One region of the Actinoplanes derwentensis genome, then DNA from elsewhere that is predicted to be linked to it. Evidence: riboswitches for the same ligand, from Rfam matches in the RefSeq annotation. Region 1 holds a riboswitch; the other holds the start of a gene.
The links. A riboswitch is a leader RNA that binds a small molecule or an ion and turns the genes downstream of it on or off. The one in region 1 is predicted to bind cyclic di-AMP.

Region 2: it holds a riboswitch for cyclic di-AMP, as region 1 does, so the genes downstream of both, BLU81_RS31195 (coiled-coil domain-containing protein) here and BLU81_RS25000 (C40 family peptidase) in region 1, are expected to answer to the same signal.

Annotation. Positions count from the first base shown of each region.
Region 1 covers NZ_LT629758.1:5,680,656-5,683,856, reverse strand. Annotated here, with positions in the region: gene BLU81_RS25010 (type 1 glutamine amidotransferase) at 1-105, opposite strand, end outside; gene BLU81_RS25005 (MurT ligase domain-containing protein) at 95-1,315, opposite strand; cyclic di-AMP (ydaO/yuaA leader) riboswitch at 1,685-1,878, shown strand; gene BLU81_RS25000 (C40 family peptidase) at 1,999-2,700, shown strand.
Region 2 covers NZ_LT629758.1:7,092,114-7,095,314, reverse strand. Annotated here, with positions in the region: gene BLU81_RS31200 (glycoside hydrolase family 65 protein) at 1-822, shown strand, start outside; gene BLU81_RS31195 (coiled-coil domain-containing protein) at 880-1,926, opposite strand; cyclic di-AMP (ydaO/yuaA leader) riboswitch at 1,931-2,063, opposite strand; cyclic di-AMP (ydaO/yuaA leader) riboswitch at 2,271-2,407, shown strand; gene BLU81_RS31190 (coiled-coil domain-containing protein) at 2,406-3,201, shown strand, end outside.

The sequences.
Region 1 (3,201 bases):
CCGGGCGGCGGCCCGCGCGGCCAGGATCAGCAGGTTGCCGCGGTCGCCGTAGGTCGAGAGCAGATCGGGATAGATCCACACGATCCGCAGGGCCTCAGTTGACACGGTCCAACTCCGCTCGGATGTCCTGGAACGCCGTGTAGTTGGCGATCACTTCGAGGCGGCCGGGTGGCACGGACCGCAGCGCCTCGTCGAAAGTCTGTACGTGCCGGAACTGCACCTGGTTCACCTGCAGGCGGACGGCCAGGTCGAACGCCCGGTCACCGGTGATCAGCACCGGCCGGTCGCGCAACGGGGCGAAGTCCACGTCCCAGAGCCACGACGTGTCCAAGCCGTCGGGGTCACGGGCGTTGATCGAGAGCAGGGTCGGCACCTGGTCGGCCATGTCGAAGGCCTCCAGCCAGCTCGCCGGGTTCTTCGCCAGGAGCAGCCGGAGGTTACGGCCGTCCTTGTCGACCTGTGCGTAGCGGCCGGCGATCGACGCGACCTGTTTCAGCGTGCGGACCCCGTCGATCGGCCGCACCCCGAACTCGGCGGCGACCGCCAGCGCGGTGGCCGCGTTACCGATGTTGACCCGGCCGGGCAGCTGGAGTTGCACCAGGTGCCACACGCCGTCCGGGTCGAACACTCCGCCGTCCTCGACCATCCACGACGGGCGCGGCCGGCGCAGCGGGCAGCCGGTGCACCACCAGTCGCCCTGCGCGCGCTCGATCGCGTGGCCGCTCTCCGGACAGACGAACGAGTCGTCCAGCCAGCGCTGGCCGGCGCTGAACCAGGTGGTCTGCGGGCTGCCGCTGGCCGCCCACACCACCAGCGGGTCGTCCGCGTTCGCGATGACCTTGATCTCCGGGTGGGAGGCGAGTTTGATCTTCCACATCTGGGCCATCATCGCCACCTCCTTCGCCCGGTCCAGCTGGTCCCGGGAGAGGTTCAGCAGCGCCACCACCTGCGGCTTGGTCTGGTCGATGACCTGGCCCAGGTAGTGCTCGTCGACCTCGAGGACCGCGAACGGGGTGTGCCCCTCCTTGGCCAGCGCCGAGGTGTGGCCGGTCGGCATGTTGGCGCCGTAACCGTTGGTGGCGACCCGGCCGAGGACACCGACCGCGGCCGCGGTGAACCTGGTCGTGGTGGTCTTCCCGTTGGTCCCGGAGACCAGCGCGACGGCACGACCGGCGGCCAGGTGGGCGAGCAGGTCAGGGTCGATCTTGAGGCCGATCCAGCCGCCGATCACCGAGCCGTCGCCGCGTCCCGCGGCCCTGGAGAGTGCCGCGGCGGTCTTCGACACTGAGGTCGCGACCTTGGCGATGAGAGGCATTCCGTCCGTCACGCCAGCGAGGGTACCGGACTCGACCGTCACGTCGAGTTGCCAGACCGTCAAGATCACGGCCTATTCGATGTTTTCCCCGGTCCGGGCTTTTCGGACGTCCGGCTCGACTTTTTGTGTGTTCTGATTCACCCGTAACCTTAAGCGGAGTGTAGTGAACTGATTACTTTGTGTGGCGGCATTTGTTTCGCGGAGCTACCAAATTGGACATGAGGATTTGTGTCAATTACTCAGAGTGATTGACCTCATGCTGACGATCATGGGCCGAGTCGGGTACCAAGGAATCTGCCGGGGGCACATCGCCGCCGGCCGCACCGGATCGGTTCACGCCGAGCCCTGCCCCGAGCTGGACGGTGCGTCATCGCAAGCAAGCCGAACTCACAAGGCATTCGGGGGCGGGGACGGGGGACCCAATTGCGGTCTCTTCCCGCGTTCCGCTTCATGGCGGATCGCACCCGGGGAGAAACCTTGGGGTGAAGCCGCCAACCAGCGGCCGGGCAAGCCCTTCCGCCCGAACCCGACAGCTAACCTCGCAGGCGTGCCGGAGGGAACTCTCTACCGTGCACGAAAACAGTTCGAGCCGTCGTCGTATGCCCGCATTCGGCCCCGGCACCGTCGCACTGTCCCTGGGTCTCTGCCTTTGTGCCGGCCAGTTGGTCGCAGCCTCGCCAGCAATGGCGGCTTCGACCACCACCGTCACCCCGGTCGCCGCCTCTGCGGCCGCCGTGAAGGTCACCCCCACGCTGGCCTCCACGACCAGCACCCGGAGCCTCAAATGGGGCTCCACCCTCAAGGTCACCGCGAAGGTGATCGACCCCGCCACTGGCAAGATCGCCAAGGGCACGGTCCGTCTTCAGGGCTGGAGCAACGGCGCCTGGCGCAACCTGGACACCGGCACCGTCAAGACCAGCGCGGTCACCCTCACCGCCAAGCCGAAGTCCACCCTCTGGGTCCGGACCATCTTCAGTGGTTCCGGCTACAACCAGAAGGTCACGACCAAGGTCAAGGTCAAGGTCGTTGCCAGTGGCGCCAAGGTTCTCGCCGAGGCGAAGAAACACAAGGGCGCGCTCTACAAGTTCGGGGCGTCCGGGCCGAGCCGTTTCGACTGCTCCGGCTACACGAAGTACGTCTACAAGAAGACCACGGGAAAGAGCCTGCCCCACAAGGCGAACTCCCAGCAGAAGTACGGGAAGTCGGTCTCCAAGAGCAACAAGAAGGTCGGAGACCTGATCGTCTTCCGTAACGGGTCGTACGGCTACCACGCCGGGATCTACGCGGGCAACGGTTACATGTACGACTCGCCGCACTCCGGTGCACGTGTCGGCAAGCACAAGATCTGGAGCAAGAACTACGTGGTCCGGCGTCTGGTCGCCTGATCGCCTCGCATCGGCTGTTGTTCGACGTGACTTGTCGAGCCGCGGTCGTCGGTGAGCGCCATCGCGCCGCGGTAGTAGTGAGTGTCGCGAGCGGTAGTAGTTAGGTGTCGCGCAGCGGCTGCAGTAAGTAAGGAATAGCAACGCCTTCTGTGGGGCGTGGCCCGAGTCTGGGTCACGCCCCACAGGCATGTCCGGAGGCCGTCCGGGCGTGTGGTGAGTCGGGGTGCAGGTGGAGCCGCGGCTATCCACGCGAGGGTGGCTGCGTCCGCGTGTGGTGAGTCGGGGTGCGATTTGAGCCGCGGCTCTCCACACGTGAAGGCATACGCCCGTGTGTGGTGGGTTGGGGTGCGGAGTGGACCCGAACTCGGCACGCGCGCGGGGTGGGTGGAGGGATTGGACGGAGCGAGATGGAGGGTGGGGACAGCGCGATCGCCTGGGGAGAAGGGTGGATCTCGATGGGTGGGGCCTCCACTTCGGTCCAGCGGAGTGCTCCCTTTCCCT
Region 2 (3,201 bases), 1.4 Mb from region 1:
AAGCGGCATCCGGACCTGGCTCGCAACCTGGGTGTGGACGACGAGGAGACGGCGTCGTGGCGGGACGCGGCGGCCGCCGTGCACCTGCCGTACGACAAGGAACTCGGTGTTCACCAGCAGAGTGAGGGCTTCACCCGGCTGCAGGAGTGGGACTTCGAGAACACCCCGCCGGAGGGGTACCCGCTGCTGCTGAACTACCCGTACTTCGACCTGTACCGCAAGCAGGTCATCAAGCAGGCCGACCTGGTGATGGCGATGTACATCCGGGGCGACGCGTTCACGCCGGAGGAGAAGGCGCGCAACTTCGCCTACTACGACGCGCGGACCGTCCGGGACTCGTCGCTCTCCGCCTGTGTCCAGGCCGTGATGGCGGCCGAGACCGGGCACCTGGAGCTGGCGCACGACTATCTGGGCGAGGCCGCCCTGATGGACCTGCACGACCTGCACCAGAACGCACGGGACGGCGTGCACGTGGCGTCGCTGGCCGGCACCTGGATGTCGCTGGTCGCCGGGCTCGGCGGCATGCGTGACTTCAACGGGCAGCTCAGCTTCGCGCCGCGCCTGCCCAGCCGGATCAACAACCTGGAGTTCTCGCTGCTCTGGCGGGGACTGCGCCTGCGGGTGATCGTGACCGCCGACGAGGTCACGTACTCGCTGCGCAACGGTGGCGGCCAGGCCCGGCTGACGCTGCTGCACCACGGCAAGGAGATCGAGGTCACCCAGGTCCGTCCGGTGACCGTGCCGATCCCCGCCGCGGTGCCGGCCGGTCCGGCGCCGGTCCAGCCGCACGGCCGGGCTCCGGTCCGGCGCTCGGTGCACTGAGGTCATAGAAAAGCGCCCCCGCCCTGACTCAGGGCGGGGGCGCTTTTCTACGTGCTGTTAGAGCATCGAGACGTGCACGTGGTCGGTGTGATCACTGACACCGTGATACGACTTCCAGCCCGAAGCCGGGAACCAGATCTGCTTGTACCAGATCACGTAGTAGATCCCGAGCTCGTCGGCATTCCGTACCAGGAAGGCCGTGAGGTTGTTGCCGTACTTCATCTTCTTGGTGTCGCTGAGACTCGCCGAGGAGAATCCGCTCTTCTGCAACGACCAGTCACAGGCTCGGCCCTTGGGATGTTCGAAGGGCCCACCAGTGCGGTGACAGCCGACGAACAGATTGAAGCCGGCCTTCTTCGTTTCCTTGTACATGTTCAGGGTGCGCTTGGTGATGCAGCCACCAGTGGTCGGGTCGTCCTCGGTGCAACCCTCGGCCGAGAACCCGCCGCTGGAGTTGCGCGGGGCGGCTTTCGCCTCGGCCGACTTCGAGTCCACCAGACCCTGGTTGACGGTCTGGTTGATGCCGGTGCTGGCGCCGACCAGGTCGAGCTGCTTCTCGGCGGATTCCTTCTGCTTCTTCAGGACCGAGAGCTGCTGCTGTTCGTTCTTGAGCTCGGCGTCGAGGGCCGCCTTCTTGGTGGTGACCTCGTCGATCACCTCGTTGAGCTCGTTGAGCTTCCGGTCGTGCAGCGTGTTGATCTCCTCGAGTGAGACCGCCTTGCTCAGGAAGTCGTCTGAGGAGCTGCTGTCGAGCAGGAAGGTGAGGGTGCTCAGGTTCCCGGTCAGGTACTGCTGCCGGGCGATCGAGTTGACCTCGGGAATCAGCACGTCCCGGCGGGCCTCGGCGGCCTTGATGTCGACGTTCAGCTTCTTCTGGTTCTTGGTGGAGGCAGCGACCGCTGCCTTCGCGGAGACGAATCGCCGGTTCGTCGACTCCATCAGAGTCGACATGAGCCCGTCGGACTTCGTCTCCGAAGCCGGTGCCGGGTTCTCGGTCTCGTCACCGGGTGCGGCGGACGCTGGTGAGGCCGGTGCCAGGAGCATCGCGGCGGTTACCAGCGGTGCCAGGGCCAGTATCAGCCACCGGCGGGGACGTGCTGTCATCAACAGTTCCTTCCGTGACTCCGCCGACCGAGTTAGCTGACGGGTTCGGGACGGAAGCAATCCCTACCGCAACTGCGGATACACCCCAGTGACCTGGTTCCCCGGTTCGTCTCGCGACGATTGGGCGGTGGCCTGCCGGCAACTCGGGGGCGGTGCCGTCCTGGCAGGACCGGCGGCCAGTTTACCCGAGATATCGCTGTGGATCAGGCCCCGGTAAGGGCCAATGCAGTTACCGTCCAATGACTATCCGTAATTGCTGTCACCGTTTGTGTCAGGCCAAATGCGTCGCGTACGAGAACTGTCGATACTTGGATCGAGTGGGTATGGTCGGTGCGGTTCCCGCACGGGAGCCGCCGCCTAATCGTCATCAATGACGAGCCGGGGATCCATTTTCCCTCGGGGTGAATCCGCACCCAGCGGTAGGGATTTCCTTCGTCCCGAACCCGTCAGCTAACTCGGTCGGCGGCCGACGGAAGGAAATGCCTGTGCAGCAGAACACTGCGCGGCGGTTGGCGGCGTTGCTGGCGCTGTTCGTCGCCGCGTGCGGATTGGTCGTCGCCCCTACGGCGGCCTCTGCGGCCCCTCCGCTGCTCGCCGCCCCGGGTGACTCCGGAGATGACGGCGAGGGTGGTTCGGGGACCCTCATCGAACAGCTCGAGAAGGCCTCCAGCGGCTATGTGAAGGCCAAGAAGCAGCTCAAGACCTCCAAGGACCAGCAGGTCAAACTGGTCGCCGAGATCAAGCGACTGGACTCCGAGGTCGGCCCGAAGCAGGACACCCTCGACATGCTCGCGACCCAGGCGTACACCGCCGGTCGCGCCGGCACGATGGCCACCCTGCTCAGCTCCGACTCGGCCGAGGGATTCCTGGGCCGGGCCGAGACCCTGGCGCTCGTCGCGACCGACCAGAACCGGGCCATCGAGGACATCAAGTCCACCCTGGACACCCAGCAGAAGGCCAAGGTCGCCCTCGACCTCACCATCAAGGACCAGACCAAGCAGGTCACCGTGATGGCGAAGCAGAAGACGAACGCCGAGGCAGCACTCAAGGCCGCCAATCAGGGCGCCGCCAGCTCGGCCACCAGCACCGGCGACAGTGCCGACGCGGCCCCGGCCCCCAGCGGCTCCGGTTCGGGCTGTAGCGAGACCGACCCGACCGGCACCGGCGGCTGTCTCACCCCGCGCACCCTGCACGCGCTGAACCAGGCGAAGGCCGCCGGGTTCACCCGGTTCACCAAGTGCTGGCGCACCCAGAACAGCGGTGAGCATCCCAAGG